DNA from 3 places in the Parageobacillus sp. NEAU-HV-2 genome. Region 3 is predicted to be linked to each of the others. Evidence: predicted binding sites of a transcription regulator. Region 3 holds the regulator's gene; each other region holds the start of a gene.
The links. The regulator Rex, encoded in region 3, represses fermentation and respiration genes when NADH is low (regulators of the CRP and FNR family bind a similar motif). The targets are predictions, from matches to a motif close to TTGTGAAATATTTCACAA.

Region 1 (5,216 bases), on a different contig from region 3:
CGTTCCAATATTGCCCATCGCGTTAATGCCGAGCGCTGTTCCTTGTTTTTCTGGCGGTGTTAAGCGCGATACGAACGTAACAGAAATTGCAAACGACGTCCCTGCCATTCCAATAAAGAACGCCCAAAACATTAACATGGCATACGAATTAGCAAAACCCGCCCCAATTAGCGGAATAATCAAAAACAATAGCAGCAGCGAAAACAACCGTCTACCGCCAAGTCGGTCCGTCCAAATCCCAAGCGGGATGCGCATAACGGAACCAAGCAAAACTGGAATCGCAACTAAAATGCTTTTTTGTGTCGAAGTCAAACCATACATTTCTTGAAACGTGCTTGCCAACGGAGAAAATACCGCCCATACCGCAAACGCAAACGTCATCGCCAACGTTGTAATCGGCAAAAGGGCTTTTTGCTTATTCATCGCGAAAATCCTCCTTTTTGGTCACAGCTATATAACATTTATCTGCTTTTGAGTTCATCATACGGAAATAAAAAAAGAATGTTTGTGAAGTTTGTCACATTTTATTGTAGTGTCACATAATTGTAAAAAGTTGATTTCCATCTTTATCATGTCAACATGTCTAGAAAACCGTTTCCGTGAACGCGCAAATAAAAAACTGGCTCCCTAATAAAAGAGAGCCAGTGAACATTGTGATTAAGATAAACGCTTGTCTTTTTGCCGCAACGCTTTTGGAATGTATACGCAATACGGTTCACTTTCTAAGTAATCGCCGGTAACAGCATACGCCCGCGAGCGCGAGCCGCCGCAAACGTAGCGGAATTCGCATACACCGCATTTTCCTTTATATTTATCAGGGTTACGCAAGTCTTGGAAAATCGGCGAATTCCGGTAAATTTCCGCGAGCGGCGTTTCACGGACGTTTCCGGCTTTTACCGGAAGCAGTCCGCTCGGATAGACATCACCAATATGAGAAATAAAAACAAATCCGTTGCCGTCGTTAACTCCTTTTGGCGCACGGCCAAGACCGTCGACTTGACCGGTCAGTCCTTTCATCAACACATCTTCATAGTTAATTCCAGCGCCGGTGATTTGTTTTTCCCGCATTTTCGATTGTAACACGACACGGCGGTAATGCTGCCCTGCCGTTGTTTTTATGTCAAACGGGACACGCTTGCTCGTTTCATAAAGCCAGCGAAACACTTTTTCATGCTCTACCGGCGAAATCATGTCCGAATCTTTTCCGCGTCCTGTCGGCACAAGGAAAAAGACGCTCCAAAGCACACATTTTAGTTTTTCAACCAACTCTGCCATTTCATCAAGAGCATGAACATTGTAACGAGAAATAACGGTGTTAATTTGCACCGGGATATCAAGCTCATGCAAATATTCAATCGCTTTGATCGTCAAATCGAAGGAACCAGGTGTTCCGCGGAAATGGTCATGAATTTCCGCGTTTGGCCCGTCCAAACTAAACGCCCAACGTGAAAGCCCAACTTCCTTCGCTTTTCGAATTGCTTCTTTTGTAACGTTCGGCGTCGCGCTTGGCGTCATTGAAACGTGAAGGCCTTTGTCAATCGCATATTTCGCAAGATCATATACATCCGGGCGCATGAGCGGATCTCCGCCAGTAAACACGAGAAGCGGCTGGTCCATCTCATATATATCATCAATTAACTTTTTCCCTTCTTCGAATGTCAATTCGCGCGGATCGCGGTGATATTGCGCTTCCGCCCGGCAATGAAGACATTTTAACTGACATGCCCTTGTTAATTCCCAAATCACAATAAACGGATTTTCGTTAAAGTCCCTCACTTATTTCCCCTCCTTGCTTTCATTGTACTGCATAGGAAGGAATACTCATGTGACATAAATCACAAAACCATTTATGTCACAATATCGTCATACTCATTTCGTTCATTTACATTGCGAAATACGATCTCATCTTCCCAAAAATCTTGTTCCGTCACATAGCGGACTTGACAACGATGAAAAAGCGACTTCATCCTGTTATCCTTTGCTTGCAGCAACTTTTCGATTTGCTCGCATGTCCGTCGATGATATATGCCAACTAACGGCTGAATTTGGCCAAAATGCGCGCATATAATCGCATCAAATTCCTCGTTAACATATTCCGCAAGTTTTATCGCGACTTCCGGCCGCATATGCGGCATATCGCACGGAAGCACAAACATCCATTCCGCTTCGCTTTCTTTCATAGCCGTATAAATTCCAGCAAGCGGTCCTTGACCACGATATCGTTCATCGTCCATGACCACTTTTTCCACTGTCTTTTGTCGAAAACAGTCTACTAGTGAAGGATGACTAACAATATAAATATCCTCTGTCACTGTGCGTAACGTTTCTACAGCAATTTCAAAAAAATATTTTCCGTTAAACTTGGCAAACGCTTTCGGGCTGCCAAAACGCCGCGACTGCCCCCCGGCAAGAACAATCCCTGTCATTCCTTTCACCGTCTGTCCCCTTTCGCCAACTCTCTGTTTCACTGTATCATGAAGGCAACGAAAAGAAAAGATTCCCGTAATTTTCTAGGAATCTTTTCTAAAAATCTTATTTATTTTTTACCGATTGCCACTCGCCAAATTTCCGGTCCTTCTTCTAAGTACTCCCAAGTAAACTGTTCTGGACGCTCCATCATAAACTGATAATGTAACGGACGCGGATCATGATCGTTTGTTAATTCCATCACTTCACCTGGTTTCAAGCTATCGAATAAGCGAAAAATCGCAGGATGTCTTTCGCGCGGTTCATAATCAGGAGCATGAATTTTTATGGCAAATTGTCTCATAATTGTTGCCTCCTTTATAGTATAATGAATTATATACACATCATAATCGTTTTTGTCGTTTGTCGTAGTGATGAACATCACAACTTACGAATGATAATTTTCAATCGTTTATGAAAGGAGAAATGATGTTGGAAGAGCTTGTTGGCTTTTGTTCGCAGTGCGGCAAACCGATACATTGTTTGCACGGGTTTTTAAACGGCATCGTTAGCGACGAAAAAGAAACGTTGTATTGTTTTCAATGTTACGAAGAAAAAGAAGAAGCGAAAAGCAGCTAACAATGAACAAAATAGAAAGCGCTATCATACAGAGATAAAAAAAATCACAGCGATTTGTGCTGTGATTCTTTTTATTTATTCTTCTTTGGTTAGATCGGCAACCGGAAGCGCTTCTTTCTCACCGTGTGTCGGTTTACGCAAATGGAATAGCGATTTGACGCTGAATACCATAATCACAATGACACCAATTAAGAAAATCGTATCTGGAACAGCACGGATCGTAATCAAGTTTTGTACAAGATCCTGTTGTAAAAACGCTGGAGAACGCGATACCCAATAGCCATGTTCAAACGCTTCTTTCATTTGCAGAATACCGATTGGCAGCAGCGTCACTGCAATCATTCCTGCAAGCCCGATATTGAGCATCCAGCATGCGAATTTTAACCATTTATCATTCCATGCTTCCGGTTTCACGATGTTACGCAATGAATAAAGCAGCACGGCAATACCGAACATTCCGTATACTCCCATCATCGCCCCATGGCCGTGAGTCGGCGTTAAAAATTGTCCGTGTTCAAAGTAGCTGACTGCCGGCAAGTTAATGAGGAATCCAAGCACTCCCGCACCGACTAAGTTCCAAATCGCTGTAGAAATTAAGAACCAGAATGTCGATTTATAAGGGAAGTTAACCCCGCCATCACGCATCATTTTATACTGTTCATATGCTTCTAAAATAAGCAATGTAAGCGGAATGACTTCGAGCGCCGAGAAGACGGCACCAAGTGCGATCCATATTTCCGCCGAACCATTGTAATAATAGTGGTGACCGATGCCAATGACCCCGCTGCCAAGCAAGATCGTAAATTGGAAATATAACGCTCTTACTGTAGATTGTTTTGTGACAAGTTTCATTTGCACCAACAAAAAGCCGATCACAACAACCGCAAACACTTCAAAAATTCCTTCTACCCACAAGTGGATAATCCACCAGCGCCAGAAATCGGCCATCGTAAAGTTCGTGTCCGGCTTCATAAAGAACGCAAAGATGTAAAAGAACGGCACCGCAATCGCCGAGTAGAACAATAAGTGAATCAATCCGCCTTTATCGCTTTCCCGTTTCAATCCGCTCTTAATGCCGCGGAAGACGATAAATAACCAAATAGACATGCCTACTACTAATATAATTTGCCAAATGCGGCCAAGCTCAAGATATTCCCAACCTTGATGGCCAAGCAAGAACCAGCTGTTTCCTAAATATCCGTTTACTCCGAGCCATTGACCGATCATGCTGCCGCCGACAAGAACAACAAGCGCCCAGAACAAAATATCAACGAGAAGCCCTTGTTTTTTCGGCTCATGCCCGCCGACCAGCGGTGCGATAAAAACCCCCATGCCTAGCCATGATGTCGCAATCCAGAAAATCGCTAATTGTAAATGGTAGCCTTTCGCAATGTTAAACGGCAATAAATCATGAATCCATTTGATGCCGAAAAAGCTGTCTGGCTCTACATAATAATGGGCAAGTAACGCACCAAACATCGATTGAACGAAAAACAGCACAGCAACAATCGTAAAGTATTTTCCTGATTTCACTTGCGAAGAAGTCAATGGCTGCTTACGCAAATCGATAACCGGGAATTGTCCTTCTTTATATGCTTCCTGCATGCTCAATTGATAGCGATGGAAGAAGAACAAAATAATCCCGACAAATAAAATTAAGATGGTCACGCTTGCTCCGCTCCACCACATGGCGGAAAACGACATCGTATTTCCTGCATCTTCATAATATGGCCAGTTGTTTGTGTACGTAATGTGGTCCCCAATTCTTGGAGTGCTTGATAACCAAGCTGTCCAGAAGAAGAAATCAGCAATTTGCCGAATTTGGTCGCTGTCCGCTACCCAGGCGCGATGTGTTTTCGGCATATCTGATTCTTTAATTAGCCCTTTTTGCAAGCCCCAGCCGTCACCGTTGGTGAATACATCGCGATAATAATCGCGGACTTTTTCGAGTCCATACACTTGCGCATCGGTTAGCACAAGCACATCAGTAACCGGATTGTAGCGGTTTTTCCGCATTTCTTTAATTACTTTATCACGAATGATCGTTTTTTCATCTTTGGATAGTTGCGAGAACGGTTTATCATAAAGTTCTTTTGCTTTATACTCTTGCATTCCTTCTGTGTAAATCTTCAATGCCTCTGCTGTATAATCTGGACCCATGTAAGATCCAT
Region 2 (5,216 bases), on a different contig from region 3:
TATCGACGGAGCAAATGAATACCAAGTTTTTTGGTATATATCGATTCCGTTGGCGAAAAAGGCGCTTATTTCTGGGGCGATTTTGGCATTTGCCCGCAGTCTCGGCGAATTTGGCGCTACACTGATGTTTGCGGGAAATATTTCGGGGAAAACGCAAACGATGCCGACCGCCATTTATGTGGCGATTGAGTCGGGAGAAATGAATTTAGCGTGGGCGTGGGTCGTCGTTACAATGCTTTTGTCGTTTTTCCTGTTGTTGTGTGCGACCGCGTTTAAATCACATTGAAAGGAGGAAGAGGGATGGAGAAAAAAAAATCGGAGGCCGTTGCCGATCGCTGGAACCGACCGCTTCGTGATTTGCGCATTTCGGTAACGGATCAATGCAATTTTCGCTGTGTTTACTGCATGCCGGCAGAAATATTCGGTCCGAATTTTCGTTTTTTGCGTGAAGAAGAATTATTAACGATAGAGGAAATGGTGTTGCTTGCCGAAAGTTTTGCCGAGCTTGGCGTCGAGAAAATTCGCATTACCGGGGGAGAGCCGCTGCTAAGACGGGATTTGGATGTCTTAATTGAACGATTGACACACATTCCCGGCATTCGTGATATCGCGCTGACGACGAATGGTATCCATTTAGTGAAATGGGCCAAACGTTTAAAAGAAGCGGGGTTAAAGCGCGTCAATGTCAGCTTGGATGCGCTTGATGATGACGTATTTAAGAAAATGAACGGCGTCGGCGTCGGGGTGGCACCGGTGTTAAAAGGGATTGAGGCGGCCGAGGAAGCTGGGCTTGGCGTCAAAGTAAACATGGTCGTGAAAAAAGGAATGAACGACTCGCAAATTATTCCAATGGCCAATTATTTTAAAGAACGGGGCATTACGCTTCGTTTTATTGAGTTTATGGATGTCGGCACAACGAATGGATGGGATTTCTCACATGTTGTCACGAAAAAAGAAATGTATGAACAACTGCAGCAACTCCATCCGCTCGAGCCAGTGGAAAAAGCCTACTTCGGTGAGGTGGCAAGCCGCTACCGCTATGTTGGCACGAACGTGGAAGTCGGCTTTATCGCCTCGGTGACCGAATCGTTTTGTCGCAGCTGCACACGGGCGCGCATTTCCGCCGATGGTACGCTGTATACGTGCTTGTTTGCGTCAAGCGGTGTTTCGTTAAAAGAAAAGCTGCGTTCGGGAGCGGATAAAGGGGAGATCAAGAAAGTGATTGCATCCACATGGAACATGCGGACAGACCGCTACTCGGACGAACGGACGGAGCAAACGGCGAAAATGCGGAAGAAAATCGAAATGTCTTATATCGGCGGATAAACAAACCGGACTTGCTCGTTAGTGGAGCAGTCCGGTTGTTGTTTATTCTGTTTCATTAAGAACGCGTGGAAATAAAATGTTATTTTCCAAATGGATATGTTCAAATAAATCTTCTTCTAGCGCTTCTAGTCGATTGTAGACAAGGCGGTACGTACCGCATGCATCTTCCGGTGGGGTAAAGTCATTCGTAATTTCACGAATCGTTTTGATGATGTCGCCAGCAACGTCATGTTCATTGACAAGTTCGTGAACCACTTGTTTCATCGTTTCTCTGTTTTCCGGAGTCGGAGTTTCTTCAAATTGCAAAATAAGTGGGAAAGCGTAAGTTTCTTCTTTAACGGTATGCTGTTCCAATTCGGTTTTCAGCTCGTTAAACAGCTTATGAACTTGTGCAAGATGCGGATGATGCATTCCGTGGACGCGCATCACTTTTGTGACGTAAGGGCTGAGCTGCGGCAGTTCTTCCGCCAAGTAACGATGATGTTTTCCAATGATATGATCGATCAGCTCGCGATAAGAAGCTTCCTTCCAGTTTTTATCGATTTTTTCGAGCGATTGGGCATAAAGCGTGTTCAGCTCTTCTAAAATCGCTTGTCCGTCCAAACCGCGCTCTTTTATTGCCTCCTGCAATGGGCGCTGCCCTCCGCAGCAAAAATCAATTTTGTATGCTTTGAAAATATCGCTTGCCTTTGGGAATTGTGCTACGATATCACCGATGAGCGCTTGCTCTGTAAACCATTTTTCCATGGCTGATACCTCCATCTTTATCAATCATTACAACTTAAGCATATTTCTTTTCTTTTTTGCATGTCGTGATGTACATCACATAAATGAAGAAATTTTGAACAAATTGTGTTAGGAAAGAAATGAAACGGATAAATGTGAGGAACATCACAACTAACTTTGTTTCGTTTCCGTACAATAAAAAACAAGAAAGAAGAAAAGAGGGAATATGATGTTCCGATTGCTAAGGTCTGGCTAGTTGGAAACCGAAAATAAACAGTTAGAAAGTCGCCTAAAAGAAGTAGAGAAGCGGCTTGCTGAAAGAGAAGATACGATGCAGCAGTTTATTCGAAGAGTTTGGCGAAACGATCCAACAGCATGAGTTAGTAAGCGGCCAGCATACTGTCCTAGCGAAATAGTTGAAAAAATTATGAAAAAAGTTGATAATGTCAATAACGGTAACGAGAAGAGGGAGAAAAGCATGTTGGAAAAGCGAACTCCGATTCCGGTAACGGAAGCGATCGAAAGGGTCATGAAATATGCACGGGAAGGGGAAGCGGAAACGGTTCAGCTTGAGGAAGCATACGGTCGGTACTTGGCTGAAGAATTGCGCGCCGATCATGACGTTCCGCCGTTTGACCGCTCCCCATACGACGGTTTTGCCATTCGCGCTGTGGACTCCGCACAGGCGAAGCTGGACAACCCGGTCGAATTTGAGGTAATTGAAACGATTGGAGCGGGGCAAGTAGCTATGAAAACGGTTTCGCCATTTCAGGCAGTGCGCATCATGACAGGAGCGCAAATTCCCGCTGGATGCGACGCGGTTGTCATGCTTGAATTAGCGAAACGATATGAGCGGGATGGCAAAACATATATCTCGATCAAACGACCGTTCCGTCCGGGAGATAATATTTCGTTTCAAGGAGAGGATGCGAAAAAAGGCGATGCGCTTGTTCCAAAAGGTACGCGGATCAATCCCGGCGTGCAGGCGCTCCTCGCGACCTTTGGATATGCCGAGGTAAAAGTGGCGCGCAAGCCGCGCATCGGCATTTTCGTGACAGGCAGCGAGCTTTTGGATGTATCTGACCCGCTCGTGCCGGGAAAAATCCGCAACAGCAACGCCTATATGATTCAGGCACAAGTGGCCCGCAGCGGCGCGGAGCCGGTTTATTTCGGCAAATTAATGGACGATCTGGATACTTGTTTTGCCGCGATCCAATCCGCGCTCGATCAAGTGGATATGTTGATTACAACAGGAGGCGTCTCCGTCGGGGATTATGATTATTTGCCGGCCATTTATGAACGTCTCGGCGCTGAAATGCTGTTTAATAAAGTAGCGATGCGGCCGGGCAGCGTGACGACGGTTGCGCACCTTGACGGCAAGCTGTTGTTTGGGCTGTCGGGCAACCCATCCGCCTGCTATGTCGGCTATGAACTGTTTGTACGCCCCGTTGTGCGGACGTGGCTATTTTCCGCGAAACCGTATTTGAAAAAAGCAACGGCAACGTTGACGGTCGACTTTCCAAAGCCAAACCCGTTTACCCGCTTTGTCAGAAGTTACGTAGCGTTCGAAGACGGACGGTTAACGGTGGCGCCGGTTGGCATGGATAAATCGAATATTGTCACATCACTCGCGAAAGCGAACGCCCTGATGGTGCTTCCGGGAGGGACGCGCGGGTTTGCCAAAGGCGATACCGTCGAGGTGTGGCTGCTAGAAGACGAAGAGGGAAGCGACATATGAACGTCTGGCAAGTAGTCGGCTATAAAAACAGCGGCAAAACGACGCTGATTGAAAAATGGGTGAAAATCGCGTCTTCCGAAGGATACCGTGTTGGAACGATCAAACATCACGGACACGGCGGTGAGCCGGAAAGACGATATGCGAATGCCGACTCAGAGCGCCACGAGCGGGCGGGGGCGGTTTGTGTGTCGGTGGAAGGAGACGGATTGCTCGAGCTTCATGCCCGCCGGCCATCATGGTCGCTCGCGCAAATTTTATCGTTCTATCAACTGTTGCCGCTTGATTTTGTCCTTGTCGAGGGCTACAAAAGCGAACGATATCCAAAAGTAGTAATGGTGCGAAACGAAGAGGACTGGGATTCGCTCTCCCAGCTTTCGAACATTATTGCCGTTATTATGTGGCAACCTTTTTCACAGCCACCCTTTCTTTCATATCCTTTATTTTCCATTGATGACGAAGAAAGTTATTTACATTGGTTGATGAATGAGGTGAGAAAAAACGATGAATGAACGTCTTTTTGTCATTACGGACAAGCCGATTTCCGTCGAAGAAGTGATCCAAAAAGTGATGCGTCCGGAAGCTGGCGCGGTGGCCACGTTCATCGGCACGGTGCGCGAATGGACGAAGGGAAAGCGGACGTTATTTTTACAATATGAGGCGTATGTGTCGATGGCAGAAAAAATGCTCGCACAAATCGGTGCAGAAATTCAGGAAAAATGGCCGGAAACCAAAGTTGCCATTACCCACCGAATCGGCAGGCTGGATATCGGGGAGGCTGCTGTAGTCATCGCCGTATCATCGCCGCACCGAAACGACGCGTATGAGGCAAACCGGTACGCGATTGAGCGCATTAAACAAATTGTTCCGATATGGAAGAAGGAACACTGGGAAGATGGCACGGAATGGGTCGGCAATCAATTAGAGACAAAAGCGTACCCGACAGGGAGACCGGAAGAGGAGGATTTGCGATGATTACACTGCTTTTTTTCGCCCACTTGCAGGAGGCGGTTGGCGAAGAACGCGTCATCCTGCCGCATGTCCCAAAAACGGTAAAAGAATTAAAGGAAGAAGTGAAGCAACGTTACCATATTAGCCTAGAACAAGTGATGGTCGCGGTCAATGAGGAATATGCCGGCGATGAGCAAACGCTTCAGCCTGGCGATATTGTCGCCTTTATTCCACCGGTAAGCGGAGGATGAGAACAATGAAAAATCAGCAAAAGAAATGGATAGTTCCGAAACAACACGGGGCCTGGGCGATGTTGATTGTTCCATTTTTGTTAGGCGCATATGCAGGCGGATTTACATGGCTTCATGTCCCGCTGTTTGTCGGCTGGTTTTTCCTATACTTAGCGACATATTGCCATGATAGTTCTTTATTCATAAAAACGAGGTGCGCATGTTGACGCACCTCGTTTTTTAATAGC
Region 3 (5,216 bases):
TTTCTTTTTCCGTTTTATCGGGATATTCATCCCAAAGTTCATCGAGCACACGCTTATTCGAGGACAAGTCGGCCTGGTTTTGGTCATAGTAGCCGATTTGCACGTTTGAGCCGTAGCGGAAACGCCCTGCTTGCAGCGGGAGTTTGTTGACAATCGCTTTTAACAACGTGGATTTGCCGATTCCGTTCGGACCAATCAGAGCGATGCTTTCCCCGCGCGTGATGCGAAAGCGAACATTATGAATAATTGGCTGATCTGCATCATATCCCACTGCGACATCTTCAGCGATTAACACGTCATTGCCGCTTTCCCGCTCGATTTCGAAGGAAAATGAGGCAGCTTTTTCATCCCCAACTGGCTTCTCCATTCTTTCCATTTTTTCTAGCCGTTTTCTTCTGCTTTGCGCGCGCTTGGTTGTCGAAGCGCGGGCGATATTGCGTTGAATAAAGTCTTGCAGCTTTGCAATTTCTTCTTGCTGTTTTTCATATAGTTTTCGTTCCCGTTCGTATTCCTCTGCCCGTTTCTCTAAGTAGCGGCTGTAATTTCCGCTATACCGCTTTAATGTCGAGCGCGATAGCTCGAATACTTGAGTGACGACCTTATCGAGAAAGTAGCGGTCATGGGAGACGATTAAAATAGCGCCAGGATACGTTTGTAAATATTGCTCAAGCCATGTTAATGTTTCGAGGTCTAAATGGTTGGTCGGCTCGTCCAAAATAAGCAAATCGGGTTTCGTTAAAAGCAATTTTCCGAGCGCCAGCCGCGTTCGCTGTCCGCCGCTTAACGATTGGACAGGAGTTGTCATATAATCGTACTTAGAAAACTGCAAACCGTGTAAAATGGAGCGGATATCGGCTTCGTATTGGTAACCGCCTTGTTCTTTATAACGCTCTTGTAGCGTGTCGTATTCTTTTAATAATTTTTCATAACGGGATGCATCTGCGAGCAAATCAGGATCGCCCATTTGCATTTCCAGCGCGCGCAATTGCTTTTCCATGGCCTTTAATGGGGCGAATACTGTCATCATTTCTTCCCAAATCGACAACGAAGAGTGAAGACCGCTGTCCTGAGCGAGATAGCCGATCGTTACTTCTTTTGGTTTCATAATCTCTCCGCTATCGTAAGACATTTCACCGGCAATGATCTTTAATAGCGTCGATTTTCCTGCTCCGTTTCTTCCGACGAGCGCAATTCGGTCTTTGGATTGTATTTCTAATTTTATATTCGATAAAATAAGGTCAGCGCCAAAATATTTTGTCAGTTGATTCACTTGTAAAATGATCATTGTTTTTCACCTCGCGTTTAACAATAATAGTGTAGCGTAAGTTACTTTCCTATCGCAATAAAACGATAAAAGACAGATGACGAAAAATAGTGTATAGTTTATAAGTGGAGGAGATTACGTTGTCAACATTTACCCATTTCAATGAACAAGGCCGAGCAAAAATGGTCGATATTACGGACAAAGAGGATACGGTCCGCATGGCGACCGCGCAAACAAGTGTGACCGTCAATAAGGAAATTTATGAAAAAATGACAAACAAGACGATCGAAAAAGGGGATGTGCTTGCCGTTGCGCAAGTGGCGGGCATTATGGCGGCGAAAAAAACAGCCGATCTCATTCCGATGTGCCATCCGCTTATGCTAAAAGGTGTCGACATTCAGTTTGCCTGGCATGTCGAAGAAGAAAAAGCGTTGTATCAATTGTTGATTACCGTAACAGTGAAAACAAAAGGAAGCACAGGGGTAGAGATGGAAGCGCTAACGGCCGCCTCTGTATGTGCGCTGACAGTATATGATATGTGCAAGGCGCTTGATAAAGGAATGGTGATTGGCCCAACCTATTTAGTAGAGAAAATGGGTGGAAAGTCAGGACATTATCAACGCAAAAAGAGAAGTGCTGGGGGATTTATCGATGAGCAATGAACAGCCAAAAATTCCGCAAGCAACGGCCAAACGTTTGCCGTTATACTATCGTTTTTTAAAAAATTTACACGCTTCCGGAAAACAACGCGTTTCTTCTGCCGAGCTGAGCGAGGCGGTTAAAGTCGATCCTGCGACGATCCGCCGCGATTTTTCTTATTTTGGCGCGCTTGGCAAAAAGGGATACGGATATAATGTCAACTATTTGTTGTCATTTTTCCGGAAAACGCTCGATCAAGACGAGATAACGGAAGTTGCGTTATTTGGAGTCGGGAACTTAGGCACCGCATTTTTAAACTATAATTTCTCGAAAAACAATAATACGAAAATTGTGATGGCATTTGACGTAGATGAAAGGAAAGTCGGTACAGAAGTCGGCGGGGTGCCCGTCTATCATTTGGATGAATTAGAAGACCGTCTTCACGAGGGAATTCCAGTAGCGATTTTAACGGTGCCTGCCCATGTCGCCCAATGGATTACCGACCGTCTTGTCCAAAAAGGAATTAAAGGGATTTTAAATTTTACGCCGGCGCGCTTGAACGTACCGAAGCATATTCGCGTCCACCATATCGACTTAGCGGTCGAATTGCAGTCGCTCGTTTATTTTTTGAAAAACTATCCGCTTGAATAAAGGAGAGAATAAAACATGAAATATTTATTAATCGTGCTTGTCATTTTATTATTGTTTGGAACAAAAAAACTTCCGGAATTGGGCAAGTCGCTCGGTCAATCGCTCCGCGAGTTTAAGGATGCGACGAAAGGATTAGCCGATGAAGATGAAAAAAAAGCCGACCAATGATGAGTTAGGATGGTTGAGACATGAATGATAAAGAAATGTCGGTGTATGAGCACCTAGGAGAGTTGCGAAAACGGCTTATCATTGTTCTTGTTTTTTTTGGCATTGCCTTGATAGGGAGCTTCTTTTTTGTCGAACCGATCATTTTATATTTGCAGCATACGGATGAAGCAAAAGAATTGACGATGAATGCATTTCGTTTGACAGACCCGATCAAAATTTACTTTCAGTTTGCCTTTGTCATCGCCTTTATTCTTACTGCCCCGGTTTTGCTTTATCAAATTTGGGCGTTTGTCAGCCCAGGGTTATATGAAAAAGAGCGAAAAGTGACGTTAAGCTATATTCCGCTTTCGATTTTTCTCTTTTTAGCAGGCGTTAGTTTTGCGTATTTTGTCTTATTTCCGTTTGTCGTTCGTTTTATGCAAAATTTGGCGGAACGCCTCGGTATTCATCAAGTCATCGGTATTAATGAATATTTCGAATTTTTGCTTCAGCTCGTCTTGCCGTTTGGCATTGTCTTTCAGCTGCCGGTAGTTGTGATGTTTTTAACAAGACTTGGTTTGATTACACCGATGTTATTGAGCAAAGTACGAAAATACGCTTATTTGGCCTTGCTGATTTTAGCTGCGGCCATTACGCCGCCGGATGTATTATCACAAGTGATTGTGATGATTCCGCTTTCGATTTTATATGAAGCAAGCATTTGGATCTCCAAAATGGCTTACCGCAAAGTATTATTGGCGCAACAGGAACAAGAAAACCTCCCGTGATATCAAACGGGAGGTTTATTGCGAAAGTGGAATGCGAAGAGACGTATGGCTGCTCCAAAATCAAGCGTAGCCAGGATGGCAAGGAAGATGGTGAAAAAGTTCCAAATCGTATCTTTTGCACTTTGAATGGACAAGTAAGTAAATAGTACTCCCATCAGAAAATAGGCAAAAGCGAATTGCAATGGTGTCCTTCTCATTGTATTAAAAGCCCCCAATAATGAGTTGTATATGTTCTGCCTGCCGCATCATTTTTTCAATTTCATCAGCAAACAATGTTTGCACCAAGACTACGAACGTATTCATCGTAACATGAGCGAATATCGGAACGAAAATGCGCCCCGTTTTCGCATAAAGAAAGGCAAACGTAAAACCCATTGCCGCATATAAAAGCAGATGCTCCAATTCCATATGGACTACCGAAAATAATAGCGAACTGATGAGCGCGGCAATGAAGAAGTTGTATTTTTGATATAGCGTCCCGAAAATAATTTTGCGAAAAATAATTTCTTCTAAAATCGGGCCGATAATGGAAGTAACGATGATCAATATCGGGGTGACTTGAATGATTTCGACAATTCGTCTCGTGTTTTCCGAGCCCGGTTCGATGCCAAGCAGACGCCATTCAATATTAGCGGCAATGCTCTGGGCAAACAGGGCTAAAAAGACGCCGCCGATCGCCCACATCCAGGCGACAGGCAAGGAAACGCGATAACGAGTATGCCGCTGTTTTATATCCTCGCGCAAGAAAAAGAGAATAATCAAAAACGCAATCGCAAAGCTAATGACCGCCCAATAGCCAGAAGTGAGCTGTGCGGCAACGAGCTTGTTTTCGGCATGTTTCCCCACGCCGAGAAAGCGCAAAAGCGGAACCCCTATAATACCGGACAGCTGCATGATGATATACGTAATAATGACATACCAATATTGTCGTTTCAAGAAAACTTACCCCTTTACCAACAAAATAGTGATGCTTCCCGTATTTTAGCACATCTTTTACAAAAATATAAAAAAATTGACTGCCGCTGTTTATAGATCATGGAAGTATGAAATAATTGAAAAGGATTTAGAAATTTTGTATTTCATACTTGCAAAAAAAAGAGAAGTTCATTAATATTATAAGTGTGTTAGCACTCGATTGAGATGAGTGCTAATAAGAACGGCGAAAATTATGTTAAGGAGGTTGTTTTCCGTGTTAAAGCCATTAGGTGATCGCGTTGTCATTGAAGTGATCGAAACAGAAGAAAAAACTGCAAGCGGTATCGTATTGCCAGACACTGCGAAAGAAAAGCCACAAGAAGGTAGAGTAGTTGCTGTCGGCAAAGGACGCGTGCTTGACAGCGGTGAGCGCGTAGCTCCGGAAGTAGAAGTTGGCGATCGCATTATCTTCTCGAAATATGCTGGCACAGAAGTAAAATATGATGGCAAAGAATACTTAATCTTACGTGAAAGCGATATTTTAGCTGTTATTGGCTAATAGACAGCGTTTATAACATAGATATGCAAAAAATACTTAACAACATTCCATTTTATAAGGAGGTAACGGGGTATGGCAAAAGAAATTAAATTCAGCGAAGAAGCTCGTCGCGCGATGTTACGCGGTGTGGATAAACTAGCAGATGCGGTAAAAGTAACATTAGGTCCAAAAGGCCGTAACGTCGTATTAGAGAAAAAATTCGGTTCGCCATTAATTACAAACGACGGTGTAACGATCGCGAAAGAAATCGAAT

Region 1: AC1WMD_RS01125 (DUF2249 domain-containing protein) is a predicted target of Rex. The motif match lies at 2,836-2,853, and genes of this name have one in related genera.
Region 2: ric (iron-sulfur cluster repair di-iron protein) is a predicted target of Rex. The motif match lies at 2,206-2,223, and genes of this name have one in related genera.

What each region holds. Positions count from the first base shown of each region.
Region 1 covers NZ_JBXUJJ010000001.1:196,913-202,128, reverse strand. Annotated here, with positions in the region: gene AC1WMD_RS01140 (MFS transporter) at 1-423, opposite strand, end outside; gene AC1WMD_RS01135 (TIGR04053 family radical SAM/SPASM domain-containing protein) at 658-1,776, opposite strand; gene AC1WMD_RS01130 (molybdenum cofactor guanylyltransferase) at 1,848-2,426, opposite strand; gene AC1WMD_RS01125 (DUF2249 domain-containing protein) at 2,537-2,770, opposite strand; gene AC1WMD_RS01120 (hypothetical protein) at 2,899-3,045, shown strand; gene AC1WMD_RS01115 (nitric-oxide reductase large subunit) at 3,121-5,216, opposite strand, start outside.
Region 2 covers NZ_JBXUJJ010000001.1:204,782-209,997, forward strand. Annotated here, with positions in the region: gene modB (molybdate ABC transporter permease subunit) at 1-286, shown strand, start outside; gene moaA (GTP 3',8-cyclase MoaA) at 301-1,326, shown strand; gene ric (iron-sulfur cluster repair di-iron protein) at 1,369-2,073, opposite strand; gene AC1WMD_RS01170 (molybdopterin molybdotransferase MoeA) at 2,531-3,790, shown strand; gene mobB (molybdopterin-guanine dinucleotide biosynthesis protein B) at 3,787-4,299, shown strand; gene AC1WMD_RS01180 (molybdenum cofactor biosynthesis protein MoaE) at 4,292-4,762, shown strand; gene moaD (molybdopterin converting factor subunit 1) at 4,759-4,989, shown strand; partial or broken gene AC1WMD_RS01190 (YwiC-like family protein) at 4,995-5,150, shown strand.
Region 3 covers NZ_JBXUJJ010000023.1:3,946-9,161, reverse strand. Annotated here, with positions in the region: gene AC1WMD_RS18545 (ABC-F family ATP-binding cassette domain-containing protein) at 1-1,285, opposite strand, end outside; gene moaC (cyclic pyranopterin monophosphate synthase MoaC) at 1,405-1,926, shown strand; gene AC1WMD_RS18535 (redox-sensing transcriptional repressor Rex) at 1,916-2,554, shown strand; gene AC1WMD_RS18530 (twin-arginine translocase TatA/TatE family subunit) at 2,570-2,722, shown strand; gene tatC (twin-arginine translocase subunit TatC) at 2,743-3,489, shown strand; gene AC1WMD_RS18520 (YdiK family protein) at 3,492-3,644, opposite strand; gene AC1WMD_RS18515 (CPBP family intramembrane glutamic endopeptidase) at 3,691-4,425, opposite strand; gene groES (co-chaperone GroES) at 4,679-4,963, shown strand; gene groL (chaperonin GroEL) at 5,036-5,216, shown strand, end outside.